One region of the Nonomuraea sp. NPDC049649 genome, then DNA from elsewhere that is predicted to be linked to it. Evidence: riboswitches for the same ligand, from Rfam matches in the RefSeq annotation. Region 1 holds a riboswitch; the other holds the start of a gene.
The links. A riboswitch is a leader RNA that binds a small molecule or an ion and turns the genes downstream of it on or off. The one in region 1 is predicted to bind S-adenosylmethionine.

Region 1 (7,436 bases):
GTCAGCTAGGCGACAGCGCGGACGGATTCCGCCTGCGGCCCCTTCTGACCCTGCGTGATCTCGAACTCGACTCGTTGTCCCTGCTCGAGAGAGCGGTACCCGTCCATCAGGATTGCCGAGTAATGGACGAATACATCCTTACCACCGTCTACCGCGATGAAGCCGTAGCCCTTGTCCGCGTTGAACCACTTGACGGTGCCCTGCGCCACTTCCGACTCCTCTTACTGGGCTAAGAGATCTCGCCCATTCCTCTGCGAGACCCACAATCGCCACGACTTATGGGGATATCCGTCTGACGATCGCACTCGACCATACCTGTGGCAAGGCGGTCGGCAACAGAGTCAATCGACAAAAGCCCTATTTCTCTGCTAGCGGAGTAGTTCAAGGTTGTATTTCCCACAAAAGGGAGAAGGCGCCCACAAGGGGCGCCTTCTAGACGATTGCTCTGCCGGTCGGGGAGTCAGCCGCCCGCGACCGCCGGGATGATAGAGATCTGCGTGCCCTCCGGGGCGGGAGTGTCGAGGCCCTGGGCGAATCGGACGTCCTCTTCCCCCACATAGACGTTGACAAAACGCCGAATTTTGCCCGATTCATCCAGAATACGTCCGCCAATGCCCGGATAGTCGGAATCGAGCTTGGCCAGGACGTCACGGAGAGTCGCGCCCTCCCCGCTCACTTCCGCGTTGCCCCCGGTGTAGGTCCGCAGGATCGTGGGAATCCGCACAGTAACGCTCATGGTAAACCTCGCCTTTTCCTGGTTGTCAGACAGTCGCGCGGAACGCGTCGAGTGAGGGCCTGATCACGGCCGTGGGCTGCGCGTCGGCCACCACGGCGTCGAGCGTCTTCAGCCCGTCGCCGGTGTTGAGCACCACGGTCTCGGCCTCCGGGTCGAGTTGCCCGGTCTCGACGAGTTTCTTCAGCACGCCCACCGTGACGCCGCCGGCCGTCTCGGCGAAGATGCCCTCCGTGGTGGCCAGCAGCTTGATGGCCGCCACGATCTCGGCATCCGTCACGTCCTCGACGGCGCCGCCGGTGCGCCGGGCGATGTCGAGCACGTAGGGGCCGTCGGCGGGGTTGCCGATGGCCAGCGACTTGGCGATGGTGTCGGGCTTGACCGGCTGGACCACGTCGTGGCCCGCCTTGTAGGCCGCCGACACCGGCGAGCAGCCGAGCGCCTGCGCCCCGAAGATCTTGTAGGGCCGGTCCTCGACCAGCCCGAGCCGGATCAGCTCCTTGAAGCCCTTGTCGATCTTGGTGAGCTGGGAGCCGGACGCGATCGGGATGATGATCTGCTCCGGCAGCCGCCAGCCGAGCTGCTCGGCGATCTCGTACGCGAGCGTCTTGGAGCCCTCGGCGTAGTAGGGCCGCAGGTTGACGTTGACGAACCCCCACTTGTCGCCCATCGGGTCACCGATCAGCTCCGAGCAGAACCGGTTCACCTCGTCGTAGCTGCCCTCGATGGCGACGAGCTTCCCGCCGAAGATCCGGGCCATGGCGATCTTCGCCTGCTCCAGCCCGGCGGGGATGAACACGCACGCCTCCAGCCCGGCCCGGGCCGCGGCGGCCGTCACGGCCCCCGCCAAGTTGCCCGTGGAGGAGCAGGAGAGCGTGTGGAAGCCGAAGTTGCGCGCCGCCTCGACGGCGATGGCCACCACCCGGTCCTTGAAGGAGTGGGTGGGGTTGGCCGAGTCGTCCTTCACGTACAGGGACTTGATGCCGAGCGCCCTGCCCAGGTTGCCCGCCTTGACGAGCGGCGTCCAGCCGGGGTTCATGTTCGGCTTGGAGGCGACGTCGGCGGGCACCGGCAGCAGCGAGCGGTAGCGCCAGATGCTGGCCGGGCCCGACTCGATGTCGGACCTCTTGACGTCACCGAAGTCGTAAGCCGTCTCCAGCGGCCCGAAACACTCGACACACGCGAAGCTGGGGCCGAGCGGGTAACGGGCGCCGCACTCGCGGCAGGACAGAGCCGTGGCAGGACCAAAGTCAAGCGACATGAAGCGAGGCCTTCCCTCATCTTCGCCTGCGGCCACCCTGACCGCAGACCGGAATTGGCACCCTGTCCCGGTCGGCCTCGCCACGTCGCGAGCCATAAGCCGGGAGGGTTGCCGGGGCTTCGCAGGGCCGGTCCCTCCACCCCTCTGGATGAGCAATGTTCAATTGTTGCTACTGCCAGGGACTCTACCTAATCAACCACGTGCATTGGACACGCGTCTCACCCTGTGAGATGAACGGTCTCACCGGTAGTCGTCGCCGAGCACGCCCTGGACGTATTTGCGGGCCTGGTGGATGCGCGACTTGGCGGTGCCGAGCGGGATGTTGAGCTGCTCGGCCACCTCGCTGTAGTCGAGCTGCACGATGTCGCGGAGCACCAGCGCCTGCGCCAGGTCGGGCTTGTCGGCCTCCAGCGCCTCCATCGCGTCGAGCAGGTCCAGCCGCGAGCCCGCGATCACGCTGACCCGCCGCACGTCGGGCTTCTGCGACAGCAGCTCGTCGGAGCTCTGCTGCTCCGCCGCCCTGCGTTTCAGCGAGCGGTACGTGGTGCGCGCGCAGTTCGCGGTCACGATGTGAAGCCACGTGCTGAACCTGGCCCGCCCCTCGAACCGCCCGATGTTGCGCGCGACCGCGAGCAGGGTGTCCTGCGCGGCCTCTTCCGCGTCGTGGTGATACGGCAGGATCCGGGCGCAGTGTCGCAACACGTCGGGCTCGATCCGCCGCAGCAGTTCGCCGAGCGCGCGATGATCGCCGCCGGCGGCGGCACGGGCGAGTTCCTCGGTGTGCTCATCTAGCGCCATAGCTGGGATCCTATGGTCGGAGGGAGCGTAAATGAACAGCGTCCTGCTCGCGTCGAACAGAGGCCCGGTGTCTTTCACCGTCTCCGACGACGGCGTCCTCACCATGAAACGCGGCGGCGGCGGGCTCGTCTCCGGGCTTTCCGGCGTCGCCGGCGAGGAGGGCGTGCTCTGGGTGTGCGCCGCCCTCTCCGACGGCGACCGCGGCGCCGCCCGCCAGGCTCCCGGCGGCCGGCTAGACCACGCCGGCTACGAGACGGGCGCTGTACGGATGCTCGACATCGCGCCCACGACCTTCCACCGCGCCTACAACTCCGTGGCCAACTCCACCCTCTGGTTCGTCAACCACCTGCTCTACGACATCCCGAACGCGCCCCACTTCGGCACCCGGTTCCGGCGCGACTGGGAGTCCTACCGCGACTACAACGGCGCCTTCGCGCTCGCGCTGGCCGAGGAGGCGGGCCACGGCGCCCGGGTCATGGTGCAGGACTACCACCTGACGCTGACCCCGGCGATGCTCCGCGCCGAACGGCCCGACCTGCGCATCGCGCACTTCAGCCACACGCCTTGGGCGCCGCCCGAGTACTTCTCGCTGCTGCCCGACGCGGTGGCGGGCGAGGTGCTGGAGGGCGTCCTGGGCGCCGACCACGCCGGGTTCCTCACCCGCCGCTGGGCCGGCGCGTTCATGGACTGCTGCGAGACCATGCTGGGCGCCGCGATCGACCGGCAGGCCGGGACGATCACGTACGAGGGCCGCACCACCCGCGTCGGCGTGCACGCGCTCGGCGTCGACGGCAAGGCGCTGTGGGCCCGCGCCGGCGAGCCCGACGTCGAGTCCCACATGGCGGCCATCCGCGAGCAGGTCGGCGACCGCCGGCTGATCGTGCGGATCGACCGCACCGAGCTGTCGAAGAACATCGTGCGCGGCCTGCTGGCCTACAAGGAGTTCCTCGACGCCCACCCCGAGTGGCACGGGCGTGTCGTCCACCTGGCCTTCGCCTACCCGAGCCGCCACGACCTGCCCGAGTACCGCGAGTACACCGCGGCCGTGCAGCGCTGCGCGCAGGAGATCGAGGACGAGTACGCCACCGACGACTGGAACCCGCTGATCCTCAACGTCGACGACGACTACCCGCGCTCCCTTGCCGCCTACCGGCTCGCCGACGTGCTGCTGGTCAACCCGATCCGCGACGGCATGAACCTGGTCGCCAAGGAGGGCCCGATCCTGTCGCCGCGCTGCGCCCTGGTGCTCTCCCGGGAGGCCGGCGCCTGCGCGGAGCTGGGCGCGCACGCGCTGGTCGTGAACCCGTACGACGTCACCGGCACGGCGGAGGCCCTGCACGCGGCGCTGGTGATGCCGGAGCCGGAGCGCGCCCGCCGCCGCGAGCGGCTGGAGGCGGCCGCCACCGCCCTGCCACCGCACCGGTGGCTGGCCGCCCAGCTCGACGCCCTCGGCACCCCCTGACGGCGGGGAGCCGGCTCGCCGCCGTGACCATCGCCACGGCGGCGGGGACCGGTCACGGGCGGGTGAACGCCGAGGTCAGCTCGCGCAGCAGGGCCACCACGCCCTCGGGCCCGTCCACCACGATGTCGGCACGCTCGGCCAGCGCGGTGACCTCGCTGGAGCCGCTGCAGACGGTCACGCCGGGCATGTCGGCGGCCTGCACCGCGTCGAAGGCGGCCAGGTCGCCGAGGTCGTCGCCGGCGAAGAGCACCGACCGGGCGGACCGCTCGGCCAGGAAGGCGCTGAGCGCGTGCCCCTTGTCCATGCCCGACGGCCGCAGCTCCAGCACCATCCGGCCGGGCTCGACGACCAGGCCGTGCTTGGCGGCCAGCCGGGCCAGCGGCTCGCGGAGCCGTTCCAGCGTGCCTTCGGGGTCGGCGCTGCGCCGGGTGTGGACCGCGACGGCGCGGCCCTTGTCCTCGATGGCCGCGTCCGTCACGCCCAGCGAGTCGAGCAGCAGCGGCAGCTCCGCCTCGGCGCGCGGCACCCCGGCCGGCGGCGGGGGCGCGGTGATCCGCCCGTCCTCCCATCGTTCGAAGCCGTAGTGGCCGAGGATGACCAGGCCCGGCACGTCCTTGAGCGCGGGACCCAGCTCCAGCACCTTGACCGGCGGCCGGCCGGTCACGATGGCCACGGCGCGGACGTGCCGGCCGAGTTCGGCCAGCACCGAGGGCGCGCCGGGGTGGACGACCGCGGTGTCGGGGTCGGGCACGATCGGCGAGAGGGTGCCGTCGAAGTCGAGCCCGATCACGGCACCGGCCGGGTCTTTCAGTATCGCTTCCATTCCAGGGATGTCGTTCACGCCGCTGCCGTACCCAACCGGTCAGGGACGCATGCCCAGCCGCCGCGCCGAGCGCTCGCGCCGCCGGTCGGCGCGGAGCCTGCGCAGCCGCTTGACCAGCATGGGGTCGTGCGCCAGCGCCTCCGGGCGGTCGATGAGCTCGCCGAGCAACTGGTAGTAGCGGGTGGCGGAGAACCCGAAGGTCTCCTTGACGGCCTGCTCCTTGGCGCCCGCGTAGCGCCACCAGTGGCGCTCGAAGGCGAGGAGCTCGATCTCGCGGTCGGTGAGGGGTGGCCGGCCGGGCTCCTGGGCGTCCTGGCCGGTCCTGCGGTCGGCACTGTCACCGTCTGACGGCGCAGTGTCCATGGTGTCCTCCTCGAAACGGGCGGCGCGACGACGGCCTCACGCGCGGGGCCCGTGGCCATCGTAATGTGCCGAGTGCGACTGTTCACGGTGGATTGAGAGACGTACAGTCACTAAGTGTGACCTCAGTCATCACGCTTCTCACGGATTACGGGCTCGAGGACGGCTATGTCGCCGCCTGTCACGGAGTGATCGCCAGGATCGCCCCGCAGGCCCGGGTCATCGACGTGTGCCATCTGGTCCCGTCGGGCGACGTGCGGCGTGGCGCGGCCATCCTGGCCCAGACGATCCCGTACCTGCCGGCGGGCGTGCACGTCGGGGCGGTCGACCCCGGCGCGGGCGGCGCCCGGCGCGCGGTCGCGGTCGAGGCGGGCGGCCGGGTGTTCATCGGTCCTGACAACGGGCTGCTGTCGTGGGCGGTGGCCGCGAGCGGCGGCGCGGTGGCGGCGTACGAGCTGACGAACGCCGAGTACTTCCTGCGCCCGGTGTCGCCCACCTTCCACGGCCGGGACGTGTTCGCGCCGGTGGCCGGGCGGCTCTGCACCGGGCTGCGGCCGAGCGAGCTGGGTCCCGGGGTGCCGGTGGACAGGCTGGTGTCGCTGCCGGAGCCGACCTCGGTGCGGCGCGAGGGCGCGGTCGAGGGCGAGGTGGTCTCGGTGGACCGCTACGGCAACACGCAGCTGTCGATCACGGTGGGTGATCTGGAGGCGCTGGGCCTGCGGGTGGGCGACACGCTCGGCGTGTCGCTGGGCAGGCGGCGGCTGTCGATGCCCTATCGGGAGACGTACGCGGCGGTCCCGCCCGGGGAGCTGGTGGCGTTCGCGGACTCGGCGGGCCTGATCGCTCTCGCGGTGAACTGCGGAGACGCCGCGCAGCGCCTGGGTCTGCCGCCGGGCGCGCACGTCCGGCTGGCCCCCTCCGTATAGCGCAAAAGCCACTAATCACCAGTTACGCCGTGTATCGGACTGTTTACTGAACCGTCGGACTGAGCCGTCAACCCCGTGCCAGAATGCACGGCAAATCGGGCGCCCCCTCCCCCCGTGTTCGAGGTCGACGTGTTGCCGCTCTCCCTGTTTCTGCTTTTCACCCTGTCGTCATTCCGGTATCCGGCCGGGCCGGTAGCCGACCGCTGGCGCGTGTGGCCGGTGACGCGGGTCTTCCCGTACGCGATCACCGGCACCAGCCCGTCAGGCGCGCAGGTCACCTACCTGCTGGCCGGGATCGCCCCCGAGACCTCCTGCGCGGCCGCCTTCCGCGCCGCGCCGCCCGCCTGCGTGACCGCGCTGCGGGCCACGTACGCCGACAGCACCGCCACCTTCGTCGCCACGGCCGGCATCGCCGTGCTGGCCCGCCCCGTCCCTCTGGGGACGGCGGACCGCGTGACGGTCCGGCCGGTCGCCTTCCCCGGCCCGGCCGAGCACTTCGGCGAGCGGCAGTGCTTCACCGGTGCCCGGCTCGCCTCGGACGCGTACCTGGTGGCCACCGTCGCGGGCTACGCCGACGGGCGTTCCTACCACGCGGGCGCCCGGGTCATGTCCCGGCTGGGCGGTTTAGCCCGCCAGCTCGCGACCGCGCTGCACCGGGGCCTCACGGAATGAGGCCGCCACGCCTCCCCGCGGCGCTGCTCCTGCCGTCCCTGCTGCTGTTCGCCCTGGCGCCGCCCGCCGTCGCCGACGACGAACTCGGCGAGATCGCCAGGTCCAAGCAGTGGCAGCTCGACACGCTGCGGCTGCCCGACGCCTGGCGCGTCACCGAGGGCGAGGGCGTGCTGGTGGCCGTCCTCGACACCGGCGTCCGCGGCGACCACCAGGACCTGCGCGGCTCCGTGATGTACGGCCCCGACCTGACCGGCGCCGCCAGGACCCGCGGGAGCTGGGGCGACCACGGCACCGCCATGGCCAGCCTGATCGCCGGCCACGGCCACGGCAAGCACGGCGGCGGCGGGGTGCTCGGCGTCGCGCCCGCCGCCCGGGTGCTGTCGGTACGGGTCACACTGGAG
Region 2 (7,436 bases), on a different contig from region 1:
TGGCGGCGTTGACGTCCCGGTCGTGGACCGCCCCGCACGGGCAGGCCCAGGCCCGGACGTTCAGCGGCATCGACTCGGCGAGTGCCCCGCAGGCCGAGCACAGCTTGCTGCTGGGGAACCAGCGGTCGATCTTCACCAGGGTCCGGCCGTGGCGGGCGGCCTTGTACTCCAGCATGCTCACGAACGCCGACCATCCGGCGTCGTGCACGGACTTGGCCAGCCGGGTGCGGGCCAGGCCCTTCACGCACAAGTCCTCCACCATCACCGCTTGGTTCTCGCGGATGATCGTCGTGGAGAGCTTGTGTGCGAAGTCCCGGCGCGCATCAGCCACCCTCGCGTGAGCACGGGCGACCTTGACGACAGCCTTCTTCCTGGTGTTCGACCCCTTCGCCTTGCGCGACAGGGCCTGCTGTGCCTTGCGCAGCCGCCGTTCGGCGCGGCGCAGAAACCGGGGGTTGCCGACTTTCCGGCCGTCCGACAGCACCGCGAAATGTGTCAGCCCCAGGTCGATCCCCACCTCGGCGGCCGTCTGCGGCAGCGGCTCGGCGGCGGCCTCGACCACGAACGAGGCGAAGTACCGCCCGGCCGCGTCCTTGACCACGGTGACGCTGGAGGGCTCGGACGGGAGACGGCGCGACCACTTCACCGGAACGTCGCCGATCTTCGGCAGGCGCAGTCTCCCACCCGTCGTGACTTGGAATCGGGCGTTGCGGGTGAAGCGGATCGCCTGCCGGTGGTCCTTGCGGGACCGGAACCGGGGCGGGGCGACCTTCGGCCCCTTCCGCTTCCCTGCCAGCGAGGCGAAGAAGTTGCGGTAGGCGGTGTTCAGGTCGGCCAGCGCCTGCTGGAGCACCACCGCCGACACCTCGCCTAGCCAGGACCGTTCCGGGGTCTTCTTCGCCTCGGTGATGATGCGCTTGGACAACTCGCCGTCCGAGACGTACGGCAGATGGGCCGCGTGGGCTTGCTGCCGGGCGCGCAGCCCGTCGTTGAACACCACCCGGGCGCACCCGAACGCCCGCGCCAGCGCGGCGCACTGGCCCGGGGTCGGGTAGAGGCGGAAGTTGTATCGGAGCTGCACGGCTCGACCTTATCCGACGCGACACTAGAGTGGTGTCATGATTCGGATTACGCTCAGGCTTCCTGATGACGTTCACGCCCGGGTGGTCGCCCGCGCCGAGACCGAGCGGAGATCCCTGAACTCTCAGATCGTGCACCTGCTTGAGATCGCGCTCGCCGACGACGCGCACGACGAATCACCTTGACGGCGATTCGTCTTTGCCTGCCGCGGGAGAGTCCGCTTCACCCCCGGCCTGAAGGCCGGGGCACTACGGACGACCAGGTAGCGGGCCGTCACTTGTCGATGTCGCCGACCACGAAGAAGAGCGAGCCCAGGATGGCCACCATGTCGGAGACCAGGTTGCCGGGCAGCAGCTCGCGCAGCACCTGGATGTTGTTGTAGGAGGCGGAGCGGAGCTTGAGCCGCCACGGCGTCTTGTCGCCCTTGGAGACCAGGTAGTAGCCGTTGATGCCGAGCGGGTTCTCCGTCCAGGCGTACGTGTGGCCCTCCGGCACCTTCAGCACCTTGGGCAGGCGCTGGTTGATGGGCCCGCGCGGCAGCGAGCGGAGCCGGTCGACGCAGGCGTCGGCCAGGTCGAGCGAGACCTTGACCTGCTCCAGCAGCACCTCGAAGCGGGCGTGGCAGTCGCCGGCGGAGCGGGTGACGACCTTGACGGGCAGCTCGGGGTAGGCGAGGTAGGGCTGGTCGCGGCGCAGGTCGAAGTCGACGCCGGAGGCCCGCGCGACCGGGCCGCTGACCCCGTACTGCATGATCTGCTCGCCGGTGAGCACGCCGACGCCGCGGGTGCGGGCGACGAAGATCTCGTTGTGCAGGATGAGGTCCTCGATGTCGGGGATCTTCCTGCGGACCTCGGCGACGGTCTCGGACACCCGGTCCAGCCAGCCGTACGGGAGATCCTCCTTCAGGCCGCCGACCCGGTTGAACATGTAGTGCATGCGCCCGCCGGAGATCTCCTCCATGACGGCCTGGATGCGTTCGCGCTCGTCGAAGGCGTAGAAGATGGGCGTCATGGCGCCCATCTCCAGCGGGTAGGAGCCGAGGAACATCAGGTGGTTGAGCACCCGGTTGAGCTCGGCCAGCAGGGTGCGCGCCCACACGGCGCGGACGGGCGGCTCCATGCCGAGCATGCGTTCGGCGGCGAGCACCACGCCCAGCTCGTTGGCGAACGCCGACAGCCAGTCGTGGCGGTTGGCGAGCACGATGATCTGCCGGTAGTCGCGTACCTCGAACAGCTTCTCCGCGCCCCGGTGCATGTAGCCGACGATCGGCTCGGCGGTGGCGATGCGCTCGCCGTCGAGGGTCAGTCTCAGCCGGAGCACGCCGTGCGTCGAGGGGTGCTGGGGGCCGATGTTGAGGATCATGTCCTCGGTGGCCAGCTCCTTGGCCCCGGCGCCGATGCCCACCACGCGTTCCGTCATACCGCCCATGCTCTCACCGGAGGCCCGGTCGAGGAACGGGTGTGCCGGGGTCCGATGCGCGAGGTCAAGGAACGTTAAAGAGGTGCATCGCTCTGCCTTCGCGGGGGAGGACAGTCTGGAACGGGGGAACAGACGATGAAAAGGGTCATCTTTGATGTGGCTGCCCTGATCGCCCGCGTGGTGGTCGGCGTCATCTTCGTGGCGCACGGGCTGCAGAAATGGACGCAGGGCCTGGGCGCGACCAGCGCCGGGTTCACGGAGATGGGCGTACCCCTGCCTGGAGTCGCGGCCGCGTTCGCGACGATCCTCGAGGTGGTCGGCGGGGTGCTGCTGATCCTGGGGCTGGCGGTCCGGGTCGTGGCGCTGCTGCTGCTGATCGACATGATCGGCGCGATCGTGTTCGTGCACGGGGCCAACGGGGTGTTCGTCCAGGACAGCGGCTGGGAGCTGGCGGCCGCGCTGGGCGTGGCCTGCCTGCTGCTGGCGGCGCTGGGCGGAGGCCGGATCGGCCTCGACGCGATCGTCCACTCGGTCTTCCGCCACAGGAAGGCCGGAGACCAGGACACCGCCGTCGCGCGGCCGGCCGAGCGGCCGCGTGACGTGCCCAGGCAGGGCCGGGGGCCGGGCGGGCTGGACGACCGGGACAGGCGCGAGGTGGACAGCCTGCTCTCCGACGATCCGACCCAGCCCAACCCGCACAAACGGTGAGTCCTCAGCGGGCCTGAGCGGGCCGGCGGGCGAGGTCGCGCAGCGCGGCGATCAGCCGGTCCACGTGCTCGTCGGTGGTGCCGATGCCGATGGAGGCGCGGACGGCGGAGTCGGTGCCGTCCGCGCAGCCGCCCTCGCGCGCGCCGAGCAGGTGGCGGACGAACGGGTGCGCGCAGAACTTGCCGTCCCGCACCCCGATCCCGTACTCGGCGGAGAGCGTCTCGGCGACCTCGCGGGCCGGGTGGCCGTCGACGGTGAAGGACACGATGCCGACGCGCGGGTGGTCCGGCCCCCACAGCGAGAGCTCCCGTACGCCATCGATGCCGGCGAGCCCGGCCCGCAGCCGCGCGATCAGCCGCTGCTCCTCGCGGACGAGCGGGGTCCAGCCGGTGGCGGTGAGCGCGTCGCAGGCGGCGGCCAGCGCGATGGCGCCCAGCACGTTGGGGGTGCCGGCCTCGTGGCGCGGCTCGGGGTCGTCGTGCCAGTCGACCTCGTCCTCGCCGACCTGGCGCACCGCGCCGCCGCCCTTCAGGTACGGGTCGCCGGCGGACAGCCAGTCACGGCGGCCGACCAGCGCTCCCGCCCCGAACGGCGCGTACAGCTTGTGCCCGGAGAAGGCCACGTAGTCCAGGCCGAGCGCGGTGAGGTTGAGCGGCCGGTGGGGGGCGAGCTGGGCGGCGTCCACCAGGATGCGCGCGCCGTGCCGGTGGGCGATGTGGGCCAGGGCGGCGACGGGCCAGAGCTCGCCGGTGACGTTCGAGGCGGCGGTGACGGCCAGGAGCTTGGGCCCGTCGATCCGGGCCAGCGCGTCGTCGGCGGCGCGCACGGCCTCGCCGGGGAAGGCGGGCGGCGCCAGCCGGACCTTGCGCGGCCAGGGCAGGAGCGAGGCGTGGTGCTCGGTGTCGAAGACGACCACGGTGGCGTCCTCGGGCAGGCAGCGGGCCAGCAGGTTGGTGGCGTCGGTGGTGTTGCGGGTGAAGACCACGGCGTCGTCGGGGCGGGCGCCGACGAAGGCCGCGACGACGCGGCGGGCCCGCTCGTAGCGGGCGGTGGTGAGCTGCGAGGCGTACCCGGCGCCGCGGTGGACGCTGGAGTAGGCGGGCAGCGCGGCGGCGACGGCGGCGCTGACCGGCTCCAGGCAGGGGGCGCTGGCGGCGTAGTCGAGGTTGGCGTACCCGGTGAGCGTGCCGCCCTTGACCGGGACCCGCAGGTCGGCGCCGAGCACGGCGGGGATCGGGCGCGCAGGGGCTTGCGGGCGCTGCACAGAAGCGGCGCGGGGGCGGTCGAAGATCGTCAGCGTGGACACGGCATGCCTCCTCAGGGGTCGTCGGACCCCTGGAGCAGCCACGGAGCCCGCGCTTGCCCGCCACACTTCGTGGCGGACCAGGTCTTCACCCGGGGCACCCCGCCGCGGACGCGAGGGTTGCCGGCCAGCGAGCCGGGGCTTGACGCTGGCGCTCATGACCTACGTCCCGGACTATAACCGATGATTCACGTGAATCGCGAGCCTCCCTTGACCAGGGGTAACAACCCGCTTGATGTACCTCCTACTATGAATTCGTGCGCTTTGATCCTTGGAATCCGGATTTTGTGGCCCATCCGTACGACGTCTACACGAAGCTGCGGACCGAGTCCCCCGTCAGCTACTTCGAGCCCACCGACCAGTGGCTGATCGCCCGCCACGCCGACGTGGACGAGCTGCTGCGCGACCGCAGGCTGGGCCGCTCCTACCTGCACGTCGCCACCCACGAGGAGTTCGGCAAGCCGCCGGAGCCGGAGTTCCAGGAGCCGTTCTGGCGGGTGATCCGGGCCGGCATGCTCGACGTCGAGCCGCCGGTGCACACCCGCCTGCGCCGCCTGGTGTCCAAGGCGTTCACCCCGCGCATGGTCGAGGCGCTCCGCCCGCGCGTGCGGGCCATCGCCGAGGGGCTCGTGGACACGTACGTGGAGAAGGGCGGCGGGGACCTGATCGCCGAGGTGGCCGAGCCGCTGCCGGTCACCGTGATCGCGGAGATGCTGGGCATCCCCGAGCAGGACCGTCACCTGCTGCGGCCCTGGTCGTCGGACATCTGCCTGATGTACGAGCTCAACCCGACCGAGGAGATGCAGCACACCGCCGTCAGGGCGGCTGAGGAGTTCGCCGAGTACCTCAGGGCGCTGGGCCGCGAGCGGGCCGCCAAGCCGGGCGACGACCTGATCAGCGCGCTGGCGGGGATCCCCGAGCTGACCGAGGACGAGCTGATCGGCACCTGCGTGCTGCTGCTCAACGCCGGTCACGAGGCCACCGTGAACGCCACCGGCAACGGCTGGTGGGCGCTGTTCAGGAACCCCGGCGAGCTGGAGAGGCTGCGCGCCGACCGGTCGCTGCTGCCCACCGCGATCGAGGAGGTGCTGCGCTGGGACACGCCGGCGCAGATGTTCGAGCGCTGGGTGCTGGAGGACATCGAGGTCGGCGGGGTGCGGATCCCGCGCGGGTCGGAGGTGGCGCTGCTGTTCGGCTCGGCCAACCGCGACCCCGAGGTGTTCGAGGACCCGGACCGGTTCGACGTGGGCCGTGCGGACAACCCGCACATCTCGTTCGGCCTCGGCATCCACTACTGCCTGGGCGCGCCGCTGGCCCGGATCGAGATGGTCGAGTCGTTCGGCGTGCTGCTCGACCGTGCGCCGAAGCTGGAGCTCGTCCGAGAGCCGGAGTGGAAGCCGGGATACGTCATCCGGGGCCTGCGCGCGCTGGAACTGCGCACGGGCTGACGCCGGTCACCGCCGCTGGCAGAGCCAGCCGAACCCGCCCAGCCCCGCCGGATCGATCAGCTCGCCCTCCTCGGAGGCGCGGGCCAGAGCCCTGAGATACCCCCGTGGATCGGTACGGGCCAGGTCGAGGGCGGGGCGGGCGCCGGTGACGCCCAATTCGCGCAGCGCGGCCCGCTGTGTGGACAAGCCTGTGGATATCGCGCCAGCCCGCCAGCCGGCCTCCGCGCACGCGTCGAGCGCGACATGTGCGGTGATGTCGCAGGTCCCGTCGGGTATGGGGGAAACGACCGCGCCGTCACGATATCCGGTGAGCGTCCCAAGACGCGGCCGGTTATCCACAGGGTGTGCATAATCGACGGCGATGGCCCACCCCTGGTCGAGCCGGGAAATCACGGCCGCCCAGGCCGCGTCGCGGGTGTGGCCGATCTCGGCCCGGCTGCCCACGCACGACAGCGGCCACCACCGTTTCAGCCACTCGCGGTCGGCCTCCGACGGCTCGCCGCCCAGCCGCTCCTCGCCCGTCTCGGTGTGGACCAGGACCAGCCGCGGCCCGTCGGCGGTCTGCTCGGCCACGTCCAGCGGCACGTTGTCGAGCCACTCGTTGGCGATGACCAGGCCGCGGATGCCGGACGGGATCCGGGCGGACCACACGACCTCCTCGGGCAGGTCGTCCGGCCGCGGGGACAGGTCGACCGCCGTGATCCGCAGCCTGGCCCGCAGCTCGGGCGCGGCCATGCCGAGCAGGTGGGTGACCAGCACGCCCTCGCCGGCGCCGACGTCCACCAGATCCAGCCGGGCGGGCGCGCCCAGCTCGGCGTCGACCTCGCACAGCAGGGCCAGCACGGCCTCGGCGAACACCGGGGAGGCGCAGACGGACGTGCGGAAGTGGCCGGAAGGGCGTTCGCGCAGGTAGAAACCGCCCTCGCCGTACAGCGCGCGCTGGGTGGCGGCACGCCAGGTGAGCCACATGCCTTGACTATCTCATGAGCGACCCGTCAAAGGGCCCGGGCCGGACTGCCCGGCCCGGGCCCCGCCGTGACCGCCTGTCGGCGTCGGCGGCCACGCGCACCGCCCGAGAGGTATGACAGAGTGCGGGCGTCGGGTCCGCTGGGACTCGGCGCCCGCTCCTGGCGGTGAACCCCTCTCCTCATCTCTTCCGACAGGGGGTGCACCCGCTCCCCTGCCCCTGTCCGTTTTGTCGGTAACGCAACATGCGGCAAAAGACCGGTCACTTCCTCTTGGCGACGCGCCGGTTACCCTGGTCGGCGATGCCAACAGGTCGACCGGGGGTGTGACGTATGGAGGCAGCCGATCGCCCGGCGCGCCTGACCGTCGGCGTGCTGGGCGCTGGGAAAGTCGGCTCCGCGCTCGGCGCCGCCCTGGCCCAGGCAGGTCACCGCGTCGTCGCCGCCAGCGGCGTCTCCGACGCCTCCCGGCGCTGGGCCGCGGCCCGGCTCGGGGTCGAGCCGGTACGGCCC

Region 2: linked by a shared signal. The riboswitch ahead of AB0J42_RS26620 (aminotransferase class V-fold PLP-dependent enzyme) and the one ahead of thrC (threonine synthase) in region 1 are both predicted to bind S-adenosylmethionine.

Annotation. Positions count from the first base shown of each region.
Region 1 covers NZ_JBFAOH010000056.1:434-7,869, forward strand. Annotated here, with positions in the region: gene AB0J42_RS35055 (cold-shock protein) at 6-209, opposite strand; gene AB0J42_RS35060 (MoaD/ThiS family protein) at 461-736, opposite strand; gene thrC (threonine synthase) at 762-1,994, opposite strand; SAM riboswitch class I at 2,008-2,149, opposite strand; gene AB0J42_RS35070 (RNA polymerase sigma factor) at 2,235-2,792, opposite strand; gene AB0J42_RS35075 (trehalose-6-phosphate synthase) at 2,824-4,254, shown strand; gene otsB (trehalose-phosphatase) at 4,307-5,077, opposite strand; gene AB0J42_RS35085 (DUF3263 domain-containing protein) at 5,117-5,440, opposite strand; gene AB0J42_RS35090 (SAM-dependent chlorinase/fluorinase) at 5,557-6,363, shown strand; gene AB0J42_RS35095 (hypothetical protein) at 6,478-7,035, shown strand; gene AB0J42_RS35100 (S8 family serine peptidase) at 7,032-7,436, shown strand, end outside.
Region 2 covers NZ_JBFAOH010000025.1:44,787-52,222, forward strand. Annotated here, with positions in the region: gene AB0J42_RS26600 (transposase) at 1-1,081, opposite strand, end outside; gene AB0J42_RS26605 (Arc family DNA-binding protein) at 1,119-1,265, shown strand; gene AB0J42_RS26610 (NADH-quinone oxidoreductase subunit D) at 1,354-2,499, opposite strand; gene AB0J42_RS26615 (DoxX family protein) at 2,635-3,207, shown strand; gene AB0J42_RS26620 (aminotransferase class V-fold PLP-dependent enzyme) at 3,212-4,441, opposite strand; SAM riboswitch class IV at 4,558-4,673, opposite strand; gene AB0J42_RS26625 (cytochrome P450) at 4,768-5,958, shown strand; gene AB0J42_RS26630 (SAM-dependent methyltransferase) at 5,965-6,927, opposite strand; gene AB0J42_RS26635 (Rossmann-like and DUF2520 domain-containing protein) at 7,257-7,436, shown strand, end outside.